Regions from separate parts of the Arthrobacter sp. UYEF3 genome, predicted to be linked through region 2. Evidence: riboswitches for the same ligand, from Rfam matches in the RefSeq annotation. Region 2 holds a riboswitch; each other region holds the start of a gene.
The links. Region 2 has a riboswitch for S-adenosylmethionine ahead of ABIB14_RS03840 (bifunctional o-acetylhomoserine/o-acetylserine sulfhydrylase). Riboswitches for the same ligand answer to the same signal wherever they lie in the genome.
Positions count from the first base shown of each region.

Region 1: another riboswitch for S-adenosylmethionine. It lies ahead of ABIB14_RS12450 (DUF1737 domain-containing protein); the one in region 2 lies ahead of ABIB14_RS03840 (bifunctional o-acetylhomoserine/o-acetylserine sulfhydrylase).
Region 3: another riboswitch for S-adenosylmethionine. It lies ahead of ABIB14_RS00330 (aminotransferase class V-fold PLP-dependent enzyme); the one in region 2 lies ahead of ABIB14_RS03840 (bifunctional o-acetylhomoserine/o-acetylserine sulfhydrylase).

Region 1 covers NZ_JBEPNK010000016.1:77,056-83,046, forward strand. Annotated here, with positions in the region: gene ABIB14_RS12435 (glutamate--cysteine ligase 2) at 1-179, shown strand, start outside; gene ABIB14_RS12440 (O-succinylhomoserine sulfhydrylase) at 191-1,399, opposite strand; gene ABIB14_RS12445 (rhodanese-like domain-containing protein) at 1,396-1,815, opposite strand; gene ABIB14_RS12450 (DUF1737 domain-containing protein) at 1,812-2,078, opposite strand; SAM riboswitch class IV at 2,092-2,205, opposite strand; gene ABIB14_RS12455 (ATP-grasp domain-containing protein) at 2,508-3,455, shown strand; gene ABIB14_RS12460 (glycosyltransferase family 2 protein) at 3,439-4,044, shown strand; partial or broken gene ABIB14_RS12465 (formyltetrahydrofolate deformylase) at 4,041-4,254, opposite strand; gene ABIB14_RS12470 (PucR family transcriptional regulator) at 4,339-5,874, opposite strand.
Region 2 covers NZ_JBEPNK010000004.1:34,526-40,516, reverse strand. Annotated here, with positions in the region: gene metX (homoserine O-acetyltransferase MetX) at 1-330, opposite strand, end outside; SAM riboswitch class IV at 344-459, opposite strand; gene ABIB14_RS03840 (bifunctional o-acetylhomoserine/o-acetylserine sulfhydrylase) at 519-1,835, opposite strand; SAM riboswitch class IV at 1,897-2,012, opposite strand; gene ABIB14_RS03835 (hypothetical protein) at 2,070-2,288, opposite strand; gene ABIB14_RS03830 (VOC family protein) at 2,494-3,132, shown strand; gene ABIB14_RS03825 (CPBP family intramembrane glutamic endopeptidase) at 3,243-4,019, opposite strand; gene ABIB14_RS03820 (histidine phosphatase family protein) at 4,100-4,756, shown strand; gene ABIB14_RS03815 (amidohydrolase family protein) at 4,753-5,964, opposite strand; gene ABIB14_RS03810 (NAD(P)/FAD-dependent oxidoreductase) at 5,976-5,991, opposite strand, start outside.
Region 3 covers NZ_JBEPNK010000001.1:78,150-84,140, reverse strand. Annotated here, with positions in the region: gene rsgA (ribosome small subunit-dependent GTPase A) at 1-618, shown strand, start outside; gene hisN (histidinol-phosphatase) at 701-1,513, shown strand; SAM riboswitch class IV at 1,618-1,731, shown strand; gene ABIB14_RS00330 (aminotransferase class V-fold PLP-dependent enzyme) at 1,765-3,183, shown strand; gene ABIB14_RS00325 (class I SAM-dependent methyltransferase) at 3,292-4,050, shown strand; gene ABIB14_RS00320 (Nramp family divalent metal transporter) at 4,149-5,444, shown strand; gene ABIB14_RS00315 (metal-dependent transcriptional regulator) at 5,455-5,991, shown strand, end outside.

The sequences.
Region 1 (5,991 bases), on a different contig from region 2:
ACGGAACGGGTTCGCAGCTGCAGCGCCAGGCACTCCGTGCATCCGGGCTGGACAACCCCGCCGACGATGCCGGGCTGGCCGCCGTCGTCGCCCATGCCGTGCGCGTTACCCTGCACGGCGCGGACGCCGAAGCGGCCGCGGAACCGGCCCCCGTGCTGTCGCGGGTGCGCCGAGGCTAGGCGGGCTTGAGTTAGACCTGCTCGAGCGACTGCCGGAGGTCACGGATCAGGTCCTCGACATCCTCCAGGCCCACCGAGAGACGTACGACGCCGTCGCTCAGCCCGATCGCGGCCCGCCCCACCGGCCCCATCGCACGGTGCGTCGTGGTGGCCGGATGGGTGATCAGCGACTTGGAATCACCGAGGTTATTGGAGATATCGATGATCCGCAATGCATCCAGCAGCGCGAAGGCGGCTTCCTTCGCCGAACGCCCGGCCGGGGGCGCAAGCTCAAACGTGAGCACGGTGCCGCCGGCTTTCATTTGCCGGGCGGCCAGTTCGTACTGCGGGTGCGAGGCCAACAGCGGGTACCTCACCCAGCCCACGGCCGGCTGCTCCTCAAGCCATTGGGCAAGCCGCAGCGCGGAGGCCGAGGAATGGTTGACCCGCAGCGCCATGGTCTCCAGGCCTTTGCTCAGCACCCACGCGTTGAAGGCGGAGAGCGCGGGGCCGGTGTGGCGCATGAGCTGCTTGACCGGGCCCTCGATGAACTCCTTGCTGCCCAGGATCGCGCCGCCGAGAACCCGGCCCTGACCGTCGATGTGTTTGGTTCCGGAGTACACGATCACATCCGCGCCCAGCTCGCCGCAGCGCTGCAGCAACGGGGTGGCGAAGACGTTGTCGACCACTACGGTGGCGCCGGCGGCGTGCGCCAGTTCGCTCACGGCCGCGATGTCCACGATTTCCTGCATCGGGTTCGACGGCGACTCGAAAAACACCGCCGTCGTTGGCACCGCCAGCGCCGACCGCCACTGCTCAAGGTCCGGGCCGTCCACAAAGATAGCCTCCACCCCCCAGCGCGGCAGGATCTCATTGAGGATGACGAAGCAGGAGCCGAACAGTGACCGGGCGGCGACGACGCGGTCGCCCGCGGCCAGCAGCGCCCCAAGGGCGGTGAATACCGCGGACATGCCCGACGCGGTGGCGAAGCATGCCTCGGTCCCTTCCAACAGTCGGAGCCGTTCCTGGAAGGTGGCTACGGAGGGGTTGCCGTAGCGGGAGTAGACGAAGCGTTCGTCCTCGCCGCTGAAGGCCCGCTCCGCGGCGGCGGCGGATTCGTAGACGAAGCCGGAGTTCAGGAAGACCGGCTCGGTTGTCTCCTGGAACCCGGTACGGTCGAGGCCGCCGCGGACGGCCTGGGTTTCGGGGCTCCAGCTCAGGGCATCGGGATTAAAACTCATTTCGTGCTTCCACCGCTGGTGGGGAGGCCACGGTTTTTCCAGCCGTTCACGGTGCGGGCCCCGGACCGGTCAGGTTCGCCCTCGAAGCCCTCCAGCACGTTGTAAGCGGTGTAGCCGGCCGCGGCAGCGGCGTTCGCGGCGGCGACCGAGCGCACGCCGGAGCGGCACAGGAAGACGAGTTCGGCGTCGGGTGCGGGTGCCTGCTCTCGAAGCTGCGCCAGGAACTGCGGGTTGGGGGTTCCTCCGGCGAGGTTCCACTGGACGAACAGCGGATCCCGCCGGCTGTCGGTGGCCGATGTGGTGACCGGTACGCCGACCTGTTCCCATTCCGCCTTGGTGCGAACGTCCACCAGCGTGGCGCCGGCGCCAAGTTTGGCCCAGGCCTCCTGCGGGGTCAGGTCTGCGGCGTAGCTCATGCGCGGCACTCGCCGTCGGCGCCGGCGATTGCTGCCGGCAGCACCACGGCCTGGGCAACGATCACGGCGCTGCCGTCGAAAGTTGCGGCGGGGCTGCCGTGCAGGACATAGCCCTCGGCCAGCGCGGCCGAAACGCGCTCGCAGAAGCTGCGGTCATCGGGACCGGTGAACAGGCGGTAGGCCAGTCGTTCTCCGGCGGCCGCTCGGGGCACGGCAGGGGCGGGGGCTGTGCCGGGCACAGCGGGTGCGGACGCGTCAGGCATGACGGAACTCCTTACTTCACGCTTGCAGCTCGAATGGTCGATTGCCGAGTTTTCACCTGAGGCACCCCGCCGCGAAAGGGAGGGTTGCCGCCCGGCAAGTCAGGGCTTGGCGCCGGGGCTCATTACTCACAAAAAATCTAACACCGACGACGGCGGCAGCCACCGCCGCCGTCGTCATGTGAGGTCACGTGGCACGGGGCCCGCGGCATTCCGGGACACAGGCCCGGGCAGCTCAGTAGTACCTGAACCGCGTGTGGGGGCCCAAGGCGCATATTCGGGTAGCCCCTACTCGGGCTATCCGATAGGTCTCTCATTTTTACTGAGGGGACAAGTCCATCCACCAGTTTTGTCCGGTGCAGCACTGGGGCGGCCGGAACTTCAACGAAGGAATTGGATTTTTATGGTCACTATTCACCAACAGGACCCGCTGTGAAGCCCCGCGCGCTCGTCACGGGCGCCGGCGGGCCGGCGGGACAGGCCATCACGACCCAGCTCAAAGCGCGGGGTGTTCCGGTCCTGGGTACCGACATCCGTGAGCTTCCGGAAGGCGCGGGCGTCACCGTGGTCCGCGTACCCGAGGCATCGGACCCGGAGATGGTCCCGGCGCTCCGTCGGCTGGTGGCCGTCGAAGACGTCAACCTCGTCATTCCCACCGTCGGCGAGGAACTGCCGCAGTTGGCGGCCGCCCGGGCCGGGTTCGGCCCCGACGTCCGCGTCGTCATCGGCGACCCTGGGCCGGTGGCGCTCGCCGGCGACAAGCTGTATACCGCCTGGCAGTTGCAGTCGGCCGGTGTGCCCGTCCCCCGGTTCGGGGTTCCGCGGGACTTCGCCAGCGCGGACGCCGCCATGGAAGCCCTGGGCGGCCCGGTGGTTGTCAGGCCCCGAACCGCCGGGGGCTGGCGCGGTGCGATTTTCGTCGACGGCAGCGGGGAAGTGGACTGGCACCACCTGCCGACCGGCCAGATCGTGCAGGAATTTATTCCGGGAACCGAGTACGGTCCGATGGTTTTCGGAACACCGGCGCACAACGCCGCGCCGCCGTTCGTCATTGTGGTCGAAAAAACGGAAATGGCCCACGGGATCGCCGGCAATGCGTCGGCTGCCCGCAGGGTCGAGGCGGGGGAAGCCATCGACGCGGGGAATGCGGCGCTGGCCGCGGTCCGCGTGCTGGGGCTGACCGGCCCGGTCGACGTCGTTGTCCGGCGCCGTGCGGACGGGACCCCGGTGGTGCTCGAAGTCAACGCCCGGTTCGGCGCCAACAGCGGGCTCGTCCCGGAGCTGCTCGACGCCGTCCTGGCATCCTTCGCGCTGCCCTCCTTCAATCCGGGATCCTTCCGGCAGGCTCCGGCGGCGTATGCCCATGTCGCTGTGGTTTGAGATCCGCGGCGCCCTGCGCCGCCGCGGGGAGCCCACCCTGCTGGACGAATGGCCCGCGGTGTCGATCATCGTCGCGGCCTTCAACGAGGCGGGCGTTATCGAGGACTGCGTGCGGTCCATCCAGCTGACCAGCTACGACCGCTACGAAGTGGTGCTGGTCGATGACGGCTCCACCGACACCACTGCCGAACTGATGCGCGGCCTTGCCGGGGCCGATCTCCGGATCAAGGTCCTCGGCCAGGCCCACGCCGGCACGGCCGCTGCCTTGAACCTGGGCCTGCGGCACGCCGCGGGCGAGGTTGTGATGCTTGTCGACGCGAAGGGCGTCCTTTCCCGGCACACCGTCAAACGGATGCTCCAAGGCTTCGGTGACTGGCGCACCGGTGCGGTCTGCGGTGACCGGTGGCCGGTCAAGCTGGACCGGCTGCTGACTCGGAAGGCGGCGCTTAACATCCGGGCCTATCGCCGGTCCGTGCTCGAGGACGCCGGGCCGTTCCGGGAAGACACAGCGGACGTGCGGTCGGACCTAACCCGGCGGGTGCGCCGTGCCGGGTACCTGGTAGGCTCCGCGCCTGGGCACTGGGACTAGCGCGGCACCACTGTCCTCCTGCCCTGCAGTATGACGCGGCCTTCGCAGTGCCAGCGGACCGCATCGGATAGCGCTTTGCACTTCCGTGTCCCGCCCGGCCGCCACCCGTTCGTCGGGGCCGAAGGTGTGGTTTACCTCCACCACCTGCTGGGAGAGGATGGGCCCTTCGTCGAGTTCCGCGTCGACGTAGCGGGCGGTGGCACCGACGGTGAAGCCGAACGGGCCGCGGAACTGGCCTTTGAGCACGTCACCAGCTTCGAGAAAACCATCCGCCGAGTGCTCTAGGCGGCGGGCCTAGGGTGCCAGCCGGGCCGGGCGCGGGGCGGGCGACGCGGCGGCAGCCGCGACGATGTGGAGGGTCAGCAGCCGGCCGGAGGTTCGCGGGTCCCCGCCCAGCAGGGCCTGGATCTTGTTTAGCCGCTTGTGCATCGTCTGCCGTTCAACGTTCAAGGTGAGGGCCGACGCCGTCGTGTTGCATCCCGAGTCGAGCCAGCACAGCAGGGTTCCCAGCAGGGCGGTGCCGTGTTTGCGGTCCCAATCCAGCACTTCCGCCAGGCTCGATTCCACGTAGGAGTCCAAGAAGCCGGGATCGGGCACAGAATCCAGGATGCGCTGGCCCAGAAAGTCCATGGCATCGAGTACCTCGCCCGCGGCCGGCGCCCCGAGCCGGATTGTCTCCTGCGCCTCAACGTAGGAATCATGGGCGCGGAGCCCATCGGCCACGGTGGGGCCAAAGGCCGCGTAGGCTTCGGAGCCGTCAACAGCGGACCGCGCTGTCCGGAGCAGCGCGTCACGCGCCGCGTGGGCGTCTTTGCGGGCCACGGCGCACAATACCGCCCGCTCGCCGTCCCGCTGGTGGGACTTGACGTTAACTCCCGCCAGACGCAGTGCGCGTTCGACGGCGGAGAAGTTGGCGTCCCGGCCCGACGTCCGGAAGACCGCCACCACCGCGGCCTGGCCTGGCTGAAGTCCGGCCTGTAGCCAGAGCTGCCGGATGGTCGCGTCGTCGCCGCCCTCGATCACCGATTCCAGCAGGCGCGCGTCGGCGACCTGGGCCGGCGTCGGACGGAAAGCCTGTGCGAGGGCCAGAGCAAGGATGCCGGAGAGCCTGTCGGCAGCAAGCTCAAGCAGGAAGGGATCCTGCGACGCGGAACGGAGCGTCAGCTGGGCGGCCAGTTGGCCGCCGACGACGATACCGGCCACGGCTTGGCATCCTTCGTCTTTGCCCGGACCGGCCGGGCCGGCGGCACCGACGTCGCCGAAAGCACTGCCGGCGCGGCCGAGCGGTGATCCATCCGGCGCCGTCAGCGATACCTCCGCGTCCAAGGTCGTGGCCAGCATCTCGAGGATGACCGGGAGGTTCGGGCCCCTGTCCGTGATCTGGCGGGCAATCCGTCGGGAGGCGTCGTCGACCACTACGTGGGCGGCGGCCTGCTCGTTGACCACCCTGCGGTTTACTGCCTCGGCGACGTCGACAAAGGGCACTACCGCGCGCAGGTCAATCAGGGGCAGCCCGTACTGGTTGGCCGCGGCAATGAGCCATTCCGACATCGGTGCACCCTGGCCCGCCGTCTGCAGGGCCAGGGCCGCAATATTCCGTCCCGCCAGGCTGCGGATGTAGTCCTGCTGCTCCTGCGCGGGCAGGGCAAGCAACGCTTCCCCGCCGGAGAGCAGCAGCTCCCCTCCGCGCAGAAGGGGGGCAATCTCCAACACTTCGCTTGAGTGAACCCAGCGGACAACACGTTCCAGGGTGCCGGGCACGCTGCTGCGCACCACCGGGTCCGCTGCGGACAACGGCTGGGAATCGAGGACTTCTGCAAGCGTGATCATGGTATCCAAACGGTCAGCGGGCGACGTTTCGTCACCTGATATCAATTTAGTGTAATCAAAAAGCATCTAGTTTGTGGCCTGCGTCACCAATAGGCTGAAAGAACCTTCCGTTCTGCA
Region 2 (5,991 bases):
GCCGGCCAGCTGCTCCCACCACCCCGGTTCCTCGCCGGCGCCCCGGGTGACGTGGGTGTCTCCGGTCAGGGCATGCTCGATCAGAACCGCGTTGGACGCGTCCGCGTTGAGGGTCCCCCAGGTCTCGTAGGCGAGGGTGGCGTCCGGCAGGGTGGCACCGGATTCGAGCGCCAAAGCGCCGATTCGAAGATGCCGCACGGTCCCGTCCGGGACGGACCGGGCCGCGATTTTGGCCGCTTTTTCGCCTGCCTTTTCGCCTGTGTTGTCGCCGGCTGCGCGGCTCGCTGCTTCGCTGTGGGGTGCACCCGTGCGGGTGGCGGCAATCGTCATGTGCGGGACCTATTCTTTGCGCTTGCCCGCCGTCAGCTGACCGGCAGGCCAGGTCTTCACCCGGGGCACCCCGCCGCAAGAGGAGGGTTGCCGGCCAGCAAGCCGGGGCTGTCACTGGCACTCATGACCTGCCTCGATTCTACGAAAGACGGCGGGGCAGGCGCGAAGATTGTGACGGCTGTGTGACCTCAGGCGATTTTGGCCGCCCGGAACCCGGCCTCAAGATCAGCAATGATGTCATCGATGTGTTCGAGTCCCACCGAGAGCCGGACCAGGCCGGGGTGGACGCCGGCGACCGCCTGCTGTTCGGGCGAGAGCTGGCTGTGCGTGGTCGACGCCGGGTGGATAACCAGGGATCGCACGTCACCGATGTTCGCCACGTGGGAGTGGAGTTCGAGGGCGTCGACGAAGCGCTTGCCGGCCTCCGCTCCGCCGGCAATAGTGAAGGAAACGACCGCGCCGGTGCCCTTCGGGCCGTACTTGCGGCCGCGCTCATACCAGGGGCTGGACGGCAGCCCGGCGTAGGCGACGGATTCGACGTCGTCCCTGGCCTCCAGCCATTCGGCCACCTTGATGGCATTGGCGACGTGCCGTTCCACGCGCAGGCTCAGCGTCTCGATGCCCTGGGCGATGAGGAAGGCGTTGAACGGCGAGACGGCCGAGCCGAGGTCGCGCAGCAGCTGGACCCGGGCTTTGAGGATGTAGGAAAGATTCGCTCCCAGGGCTCCGTCCGCCCCGAGGTCCCGGGCGTAAACCAGTCCGTTATAGGTGGGGTCCGGGGTGTTGAAGCCCGGGAAGCGCTCGGGGTCCTTGCCGAAGTCGAAGTTCCCGGAGTCCACGATCACGCCGCCAATCGCAGTGCCATGGCCGCCGAGGTACTTGGTGGCCGAGTGCACCACAATATCGGCGCCCCACTCGATCGGCCGGATCAGGTACGGGGTGGAGAGCGTGTTGTCCACAATCAGCGGCACCCCGGCATGGTGCGCCACGCCGGCAACGCCTTCGAGGTCCAGCACATCCTGGCGCGGGTTGGAGACTACCTCGCCGAAGAACAGCTTGGTGTTCGGCTGCACGGCATCACGCCACTGCTCCAGGTTGTCCGGGTCCGCCACAAAGGTCACCGAGATGCCGAATTTCTTCAACGTGTGCGCCAGCAGGTTGTACGTGCCGCCGTACAGGCTGGGGCTGGCGACCACATGCTCCCCGGCCTCCGCGATGTTGAGGATGGCGAGGGTTTCGGCGGCCTGGCCGGAGCTCAGCAGGAGGGCTCCGAGTCCGCCCTCCAGGCTGGCGACCCGCTGCTCCACCGCGTCCTGCGTGGGGTTGCCGATTCGGGTGTAGATGGGGGCTAGTTCGGCGAGCGCGAAGCGGTTGGCTGCGCTTTCGGCGCTGGGGAAGACGAACGACGTCGTCTGGTAGATGGGCAGCGCCCGGGCGCCGGTGGCTGAGTCCGGCTCCTGGCCGGCGTGGATCTGGCGTGTTTCAAATGACCAGGCGTTAGACATTGGAGAACTCCCTGTGTCCGGGCACAGGCCGGCCCTGGCCTCCTGGGCCCGGACGGCTCTGGCGCCGCGCTTGCCTTCCGGCGGACGCCGGACGGCCAGGTCTTCACCCGGGGCACCCCACCGCGCAAGGAGGGTTGCCGGCCAGCAAGCCGGGGCTTGATGCTGGCGCTCATGACCTGGCTCTAGTTTAGGAAGGCCCACTGGCGTCTGGATAGCTTTATGACGAAGATGAAGTCACGCTCGTCGGCGCCGGCCTGACCCGCCATTGCCGTCGTCGCCGCTCTCACCGCTGCCTCCGGCGTCATTCTGGCCGTGCGGATCCGCTGCGAGGACCGCCAGCAGCAGCCGGCCCGCAACGGCGCCCCGCAGCACCGATGCCGACGCCGCTGCCCATTCCTTCTGCGGATTCCCGACCTTCAGCATCGGCGGCCACGACCTGTTTCCGATCAGCACCAAGCCGGCCCTGGCCTGCCGGATCTACCCGGCGGGAGACAGCGGCCCGGGACAGCCGTCGCCGGAATCCCTCCGCCGGGGCATCCGTACCAGCGGCTGGCTACAGACCGCCTAGCCGCGCCCGTACAGACGGCCAGAATGACCTTCCGTAATGGTTAGGGTCACCTAAGCTGAGAGCCCCATCACAAAGTGCCAAGATGAGGGCATGCGCATGGATCATGTCTCTTACGCCTGTGAACAGGATGGCCTCGCCGCCACCACCAAACGAATTGCGACCGCCCTCGGTGTTGAAGCCGTCAAGGGCGGGGTACACCCCCGGTTCGGGACCCGCAACATGATTATTCCGCTCGCCGGTCACAAGTACGTGGAGGTCGTGGAGGTCCTGAACCATCCTGCCTCGGACAAGGCGCCGTTCGGCCAGGCCGTGCGCGCCCGCTCGGCGGCCGGCGGCGGCTGGATGGGCTGGTGCGTCGAGGTTAGCGACCTGGCACCCTTCGAGGAGCGACTGGGCCGTTCGGCTGTCGACGGCAACCGCAAATTCCCGGACGGCCGCGAACTGGTCTGGAAGCAGATCGGCATCCTGGGCCTGATCGCGGATCCGCAGGTCCCCTTCATGGTCAAGTGGGAGGGCGATCCTGCGCTGCACCCGTCCCACGCGTATGAGAGCAACCTCAAAATGTCTGAGCTCACCATCGCGGGCTCAGCCGAGCGTGTCACCGAGTGGCTGGGCGAACCGGTGGAAAAGCCGCTCGACGACGTGGCGGTCAACTGGCTGGCCCCGCATGGGACGCCGGGGATCATGTCCGTCACTTTCGAAACCGCCTCCGGGGCCGTCACCATCTGACGCCTTCGGCCAACCAAACTTCGGCCGCCAACAGCGGGTGCCAATGATGCCACCCGCCGCTGGCGGCCGAAACCCTTTAAAGTGCAGATCGGCCCGGCAACCCGTCGGGGTCAGCCCAGGCCGATCGCTTTCCCGAAGAGGCTGAAACCGACGAAGGCGACGATGTCCAGCAGTGCGTGTGCGATCACCAGCGGCATCACCCGGCGCGTCCTCGTGTAGACAAGGGCGAAAATGACGCCCATGATGGCGTTGCCGATGAAGGGCCCGAAGCCCTGGTACAGGTGGTAGCTGCCGCGCAGCATGGAGCTGGCGAAGATGGCCAGCGGCATGCCCCAGCCGAACTTGCCGAGCCGGTCCAGCAGGTAGCCCACCACAATTACTTCCTCCACGATCCCGTGCCGGATCGCGGAGAGGATGAGCACCGGCACCGTCCACCAGTAGGCGTCCAGCGCGCTGGGGATGATCGTCGTCGTAATTCCCAGCGCCCGGCCGGCCGCGTAGAGGCCCAGCGACGGGATCCCGATCAGCGCGGCGAGGCCCAGACCCTGGAGCAGGTCCTTGCCGGGGCGGGCGAAGGTGAATCCCAGCTTCCCGAACGCCGAGGTGCCGGTGCTGTCCGCCCGGCCAGCCACCCGGTGTTCGGTAAGGAAGTAGATCACCAGCACCACAGGGACGAGGGCAAAGATAATGTCCAGCAACTGGTAGGTGAGGTCAAAGTATTCGCGGCTGCTCTGCGAGCGGTTCAGCGTCGAGGTGCCTTGCGCCAGCGGCGCCCTGGTCAGCTTGTCCAGCAACTGCACCACCGAGTACACCGCCGACTGCCCCAGGGACAGTCCCAGGACAATCCAGACTTCTAGCCGCAGCCGACGGCGGGAGGGAACCAACATGCTTCTATCTTGCCTGCCGTTTCAGGGAGTTGACTGCAAGTGCCTAAGCTGAAGACGTGAGTGCGCCCGGGAAAATTTTCATGATCCGGCATGGCCAGTCCGCCGCCAATGCCGACACCTCGATTTACAACCGGGTGCCCGACTACCGGATCCCGCTGACCGACGTCGGCGTCGAACAGGCCGCCGCCGCCGGCGAGCAGCTTCGGCGCGAACTGGACGGCCAGCAGGTGTGCGTCTACGTCTCCCCCTATCTGCGGGCCTATCAGACCCTGGAGGCACTCCGGCTGGGGTCCCTCACGGAGCGCGTGATCGAGGAGCCGCGGCTGCGCGAACAGGACTGGGCGAACTTCCAGATCGCCGGCGAGATCGAGGACCAGAAGGAGCTCCGCAACGCCTACGGGCACTTCTTTTACCGTTTCCGCGAAGGCGAGTCCGGCTCCGATGTCTATGACCGGATCTCCTCCTTCATGGAGACGCTGTACCGGCACTGGTCCAGGCCGGACTATCCGCCCAATACCTTGTTTGTGACGCATGGGCTGACCATGCGGCTGTACTGCATGCGCTGGTTCCACTGGTCGGTGGAGTACTTCGAGTCGCTGAACAACCCGGAAAATGCCGAGATCCGCACCCTGCTGCGCACCCCGGAGGGCAAGTACGAACTCGACAAGCCGTTCAGCCAGTGGGAGGACCGCAGGGTGGACGAGACCGTGCTGAACGCGCCGCCGATGGTGTTCTAACGGGCGCGGACCCCGGCCCGCCAGACGGCGTGGGTCAGCGGCATCCCCGGCCGGTACGCCAGATGGGTGGCGGACGGGGCATTGAGCAGGTGCAGGTCCGCCCGGTGTCCGACGGCGATCGAGCCCACCGCGCGCTGGCCGTCGACGTCGTTCCCGGTCTCCCGGCCCAGCGCCAGCGCGCCCCCGAACGTCGCCGCGCGGACGGCTTCGTGCACGCTGAGCCGCATCTGCAGCACAGCGGTGGTGACGCAGAACGCCATCGAGCTGGTGTAGGACGTGCCGGGGTTGCAGTTGGAGGCGAGGGCCAGCTGGACGCCGGCGTCGAGCAGTTCCCGGCCGGGTGCCAGCGGCTGCCGGGTGGACAGGTCGCAGGCGGGCAGGCAGGTCGCGACGGTGCCGCGCTCCCCCGCGCCGGCCGCCGCTTCCCAGCCGGACCAGCTGTCCGCGAGGGCCCGGACGTCAGCGCCGGACAGGTAGTTCACGTGGTCCACGCTCGCGGCCCCGAACTCAACCGCCAGCCGCACACCGGGGCCGGCACCCAGCTGGTTGCCATGCACGCGCAGGCCCAGCCCGGCGTCCCGGCAGGCCTGCAGCACGCGGCGGGACTGGTCCTCGTTGAACGCGCCCCGTTCGCAAAAAACGTCAGCCCAGCGCACGTAAGGGCGGACCGCGGCGAGCATGGGTCCGCAGACCAGGTCGGTGTACTCCTCGGCGTCCATGCCGGCGGGGACCAGATGCGCACCCAGGTACGTTACTTCGTCCGCGACGGTGGAGGCGATCCGGGCGCTGCGGGCCTCGTTGTCCACGTCGAGGCCGTAGCCGGTCTTGGTCTCCAGGTAGGTGGTGCCCTGGGCGACGGCCTCGGCCACGCGGCCCAGCGCAAGCCGGGTGAGGTCGAAGTCGCTCGTGCCCCGGGTGGCGCCGGTGGTGACGGCGATCCCGCCGGCACTGTAGCCCTCCCCCGCCATCCTGGCCTCGAACTCCGCGGTCCGGTCCCCGGCGAAGATCAGGTGCGTGTGGGAATCCACCCAGCCAGGCAACAGCGCGCGGCCGCCGGCATCGACGGCGTCGTCGGCCGCAGGAGCCTCCGCGGCCGCACCGAGCCACTCGATCCGTTCGCCCTCGATCACAACCGCCGCGGCGCGAAGGACCCGGTGTTCCGCGTCCTGGGTCATCAGTTCCGCGATATTGGTGATCAGGGTGCTCATGGGTCCATTCTTCAGCCCCGGATCGAC
Region 3 (5,991 bases), on a different contig from region 2:
GTCAAGGACCCCGCCGAACTGCTCGCCAACTACGAGCACCTCAATTTTCCGGTGATCATCTCCAGAACCGCGGATTCGGCCGCATCCGGCATCGATGCCCGGTCCGACGACGGCCTGTCCGCCCGGTTGGACAAGGTCGCGGTCTCGCAGCTGCGGGCCTGCCTGGACGGTAAGGTCACCGTCATGCTGGGCCACTCCGGCGTCGGCAAGTCCACCATGGTGAACGCGCTCACCGGGGCCGAACGGGCCACCGGCGGCGTCAACGCGGTCACCGGCCGCGGCCGGCACACCTCCTCTTCGGCGCTGGCGCTGAAGGTGAACGACGCACCTGCCGGCAGCTGGATCATCGATACTCCCGGCATCCGCTCCTTCGGACTGGCCCATGTAAACCCGGACCGGATCCTGCGCTCCTTCCCGGATCTGGCGCCCGGCACCGAGGACTGCGAGCGGGGCTGCAAACACGACGCCGCAGCCGTCAACTGCGGGGTGGACGCGTGGGTACGGGCCGGCCATGCGGGCCCGTCCGGGCCGGCCCGGCTCGCCTCGCTGCGCCGGTTGCTGGGCACGGATCCGCGGATGGAAGCGCAGGAATCCAAGGAACTCGGCAGCGTCTCCTAGCAGCGTCTCCCAAACGGCGTCTCCTCGGCGGCTGCGACGTGGCCTCCCCGGCCGCCGCGCTTTTTGACGGTAGCTTGTAACCATGAGTCAACCCGCTTCGAGCTACAACGATGACCTGCGCCTTGCCCATGTACTGGCAGATTCCGTGGATTCCCAGACCATGAGCCGTTTCAAGGCCCTCGACCTCCGGATCGAAACGAAGCCGGACCTGACCCCCGTCACCGACGCCGACAAGTCCGCCGAGGAAGCCATCCGCGGTCAGTTGTCCCGTTCCCGCCCGCGCGACGCCGTCCTCGGCGAGGAGTTCGGCAGCTCCGGCCACGGCTCGCGCCGCTGGATCATCGACCCGATCGACGGCACCAAGAACTTCGTCCGCGGAGTCCCCGTCTGGGCCACGCTGATCGCGCTCGTCGATGAGGGCGAACCCGTCGTCGGCGTCGTCAGCGCACCCGCGCTCGGCAAACGCTGGTGGGCGGCCAAGGGCGCCGGCGCGTACATGGGCCGTTCCCTCGCAGCCGCCACCCGGCTGAAGGTCTCCAACGTCTCCCAGCTCGCAGACGCCTCCCTGTCCTACTCGAGCCTGGGCGGCTGGAAACAGCGCGGCAACCTCGACGAGTTCCTCGGCCTGACCGAGGAAGTCTGGCGCACCCGCGCCTACGGCGACTTCTGGTCCTACTGCCTGGTGGCCGAAGGCGCCGTCGATATCGCCTGCGAGCCGGAACTCAACCTCTACGACATGGCGGCACTGGTTCCAATCGTGACGGAGGCCGGCGGCCGCTTCACCTCGCTCGAGGGCGAGGATGGCCCCTTCGGCGGCAACGCCCTGGCCACCAACTCGATCCTCCACTCTGAGGTCCTCAAGCGCCTCAACCCGGGGCTCGACGACCTGCTGTAGCGGGCCCGCTCCAGGGAGGGCCGGCCGCGCCGTGCCGTAACATAACGCTTCACAATCCGGACTTCCCTTTTCGGTTCGGCCGGCCATGTCTTAGGCTCGGTGCAGGTCACGAGTGCCAGCGCTAAACCCCGGTTTGCTGGCCGGCAACCCTCCATTCGCGGCGGGGTGCCCCGGGTGACGACCTGGCCGGTCCGGAGCGGACACGGCAAGCGCGGATCCCTGTCAGCGGGGTCCTTTTCAAGCGAGGTCCCATGACGACTGCCACCATCCCCACCCACCCCGCCGGCCCGGAGCTTTCCGCGGCACGCTTCGACGCCGCCCGCCGGCCCCTGTCCGCGGTCTCCGGCGCCGAAATCCCGGCCCCGCTGATCCAGGGCGGCCACGTCCGCTACGCGAACCTGGATTACGGCGCCTCGGCCCCGGCCCTGTCGGTGGTCTCCGCGTTCCTGAATGAGATCCTGCCGTTCTACGCCAGCGTCCACCGGGGCGCCGGTTACGCTTCCCAGCTGAGCACCTCGGTGTACGAAAACGCCCGGAACATCGTCCGCGGCTTTGTCGGCGGACGCCCGGACGATTCCGTAATCTTCACCCGGAACACCACCGACTCGCTGAACCTGCTGGCCGGCTGCCTGCCCGTTGCCCACGGCCGGCACACGGGCGAGGTGCTCTACCTGGACATCGAGCACCACGCCAACTTGCTCCCCTGGCAGGGCGTCCCGCACCGCAGCGTGGTCGCAGCCCCTACCCTGGCCGGCACCCTGGCGCGGCTCCGTCGGGAGCTCGCCCGCGGCGGCGTAAGCCTGCTCGCTGTCACCGGCGCGTCCAATGTCACCGGCGAAATCCTGCCGATCCGTGAGCTCGCCGCCCTCGCGCACGAATTCGGCGCCCGGATCGCCGTTGACGCCGCCCAGCTGGCCCCGCACCGCCGTATCAACATTGCCGCGGACGACGTCGACTACCTGGCCTTCTCCGGCCACAAGCTCTACGCCCCGTTCGGCGCCGGCGTGCTGGTCGGCCGGCCGGACTGGCTCGACGCCGGCACCCCGTACCTGGCCGGGGGCGGCGCCGTGCGGGACGCGCGGCTGGACAGTGTCAGCTGGACCACCGGGCCGGCCCGCCATGAGGCCGGATCGCCGAACGTCCTCGGCGCGGCCGCGCTGGCCCGCGCCAGCCAGGTGATCGAGGCACTTGACGAGCAGCAGTGGCACGCCCACGAGGATGCCATCCGCTCCTTCCTGGTCGAGGGGCTGCAACAGATCGAAGGCGTGAGCGTGCACCACATCTTCGAGGACACCGCACTGGCGGACGGCCCCGGGACGATCGGGGTCGTAAACTTCTCGGTCGCCGGATACGACGCCGGCCTGGTCGCCGCATATCTGTCCGCGGAACACGGGATCGGCCTGCGCGACGGCCAGTTCTGCGCGCACCCGCTGCTGAAGCGGCTCGGTCTGCCGGCCGGTTCGCTCCGCGCCAGCTTTGGCCTCGGGTCCCGGCTCGATGACGCCCGGCGGCTGCTCGCCGGGCTCCAGGAGCTGCGGCGGAACGGCCTCGGCTGGGACTATGTCGTGGACGCCGGCCGCTGGGTGCCGGCCAACGACACCCGCAGCTACCCGCAGTGGGCTCCCAACACGCCGGGCACGGCCGGGGCCGCGCCCTGCACGCTCGACTAGCAACGGGAGCGGCCGGCGTCGGGAGCCGCTAGCACCGGGAGCGTCCTCGCCCGCCGCGTGCGGTAAATTCGATAGGTACCCAGCTTCAGCTGCCGAAGGAGATCGCACGTGGCACGGGGCGGCCCCAAATTGCACCAGGACCGGCGGCGGGAGCTTGGCCGGAGCTTCCTGGACGGCGGCGAGCACTACGACCGGGTCCGGCCCGGCTACCCCGAGGACTCAGCCGACTGGCTCGTGCCGGCGGCGGCCAGCGACGTCGTCGACCTGGGGGCGGGGACCGGCAAGTTCACGGCCCTGCTGGTTGCGCGGGGGCTCCGGACCGTGGCCGTGGACCCGTCGCCGGACATGCTGGGACAGCTGCGCCGGGCCCTGCCGGGCGTGACCGCGGTCGAGGGCACCGCCGAACACACGGGCCTGGCGCCGGCGGCGTACGACTTGGTTACAGTGGCACAGGCCTGGCACTGGTGCGATCCACTGCTGGCCAGCACCGAGGTGGCGCGGATCCTTCGCCCGCACGGCGTTCTCGGCCTGATCTGGAACCAGCTCGACACCTCGGTCCCCTGGGTGCACCGGTTGTCCCGGATCATGCATGCCGGCGACGTCCACAAACCGGACTTCAAGCCGCCGTTGGGCCCCGGATTCACCGGGCTGGAGAGTCATCTCACCCGCTGGGAGGAGCCCGTGGGCACGCAGGACATTCTGGAACTGGCGAAGTCACGCAGCTACTACCTGCGCGCCGGCGAGGACACCCGTGCCAAGGTGCTCGGCAACCTTGACTGGTACCTCCACACGCACCTGGGGCACGACGGCGGGGAAATCCTGCTGCTTCCCTACCTGACGCAAAGCTGGCGCGCCACCAAGGCCTGAGGTGGCGCCCGCATTGCGCGGAACAGCGGCCGCGCCTAGTATTTCGGTGTACCTAACTTTTCGATATAGGCCGACAGGAACTTTCATCGGAGCCCGCAGTGCTTGACGTCACCGGACACGAACCCCCGCCCGCAGGGCAGCCGCCTGTCCGCAGGGTCCGGGGCCGACGCCGCGCCCTCCTGGGACTGCTCGGCCCGGCGTTTGTCGCTGCCATCGCGTACGTGGACCCCGGCAACGTGGCCGCCAACCTCACCGCCGGGGCGAAGTACGGTTACCTGCTGGTCTGGGTGCTCGTCGCCGCCAACGTCATGGCCGTGCTGGTCCAGTACCAGTCCGCCAAACTCGGCATCGTCACCGGCAAGAGTCTTCCCGAGATCCTCGGCGAGCGGCTCAGGCCGGCCTCGCGCAGGGCCTTCTGGGTCCAGGCCGAAATCGTGGCCGCGGCCACCGACCTGGCCGAGGTGGTGGGCGGTGCGGTGGCCCTGTACCTGCTCTTCGGACTTCCACTCCCCCTCGGCGCCATCATCGTCGGCGGCATGTCCATGGCCTTACTTGTCGTGCAGGGCCGCAACCAGCAGCGGCCCTTCGAGTTCGTCATCATTTTCCTGCTGGGCATCATCACCGTCGGATTCCTGGCCGGGCTCTTCATCAGGCCGCCAGACCCGGGCGGCGTCCTGGCCGGCCTGGTGCCCGGCTTCCAGGGGCCGGACACGGTGCTGTTGGCCGCGAGCATGCTCGGCGCCACCGTGATGCCGCACGCCATATATGTCCACTCGGCGCTGTCCCGGGACCGGCACCGCCCGGACCCGCACCTGCATGTCCCGCCCCATGCCCTCGCCCGGCTGGTCAAGGCCACACGCTGGGACGTGATCGTGGCGCTCGCCGTCGCGGGCATCGTCAACATCGGCATGCTACTGCTGGCCGCGTCCACCCTGTCCGGCGTTGACGGAACGGATACCATCGAGGGCGCCCACGCCGCCATTACGGCCAGCCTCGGCCCGGTGATCGGCGTGGTCTTCGCCGTCGGCCTGCTCGCCTCCGGCCTGGCCTCCACCTCCGTGGGCTGTTACGCCGGCGGCACCATCATGCAGGGCCTGCTCAAGATCCGGATTCCGCTGCTGACGCGCCGGCTGCTCACCTTGATCCCCGCTATCGTCCTGCTGTCCGTCGGCTTCGACCCCACCTGGGCCCTCGTGCTCAGCCAGGTGGTGCTCAGCTTCGGGATCCCCTTCGTCCTGGTCCCGCTCGTGGTGCTGACCAGCAGCAAGTCCTTGATGGGAGGATTCGTTGACGGGCCGGCGCTGCGCACCGCCGCGATCCTCAGCGTGATCCTGGTGGTCGCTCTGAACCTGGTCCTGCTGTGGCTCACCTTTTCCGGTGCCGCCGGGCGGTAGGCTTGGGGCCGTGAAGACCAGTCCGCCATCCTCCTCGATCGAGGACTACGTCAAGGTCATCTATTCCTTCACGGAGTGGCAGGACAAGCCCATCAGCTCCACGCAACTGGCCCAGCGCCTGGGCGTGGCCAATTCATCGGTCTCCGAGATGGTCCGCAAGCTCAAGGACCAGGGCCTGGTGGACCACAAGCCGTACAGTGCCGTCACCCTGACCGACGATGGCGTCCGGCTGGCCCTCTCAATGGTCCGGCGGCACCGGCTGATCGAGACCTTCCTGGTCCAGGAACTCGGCTACCGCTGGGACGAGGTCCACGACGAGGCAGAACTCCTTGAACACGCCGTCTCGGAAACCTTCATCGAGCGGATGGCAGCGAAGCTGGGAAACCCCGTCCGGGATCCCCATGGCGATCCGATTCCGGCCGCCGACGGCTCGGTCCTGATGCCGCCGGCTTACCGTCTGAATGAGCTCGACGACGGCCATACCGGCCGGATCACCCGGATCAGCGATGAAAATCCGGAATTGCTGCGCTATCTCGCCGCGGAACGG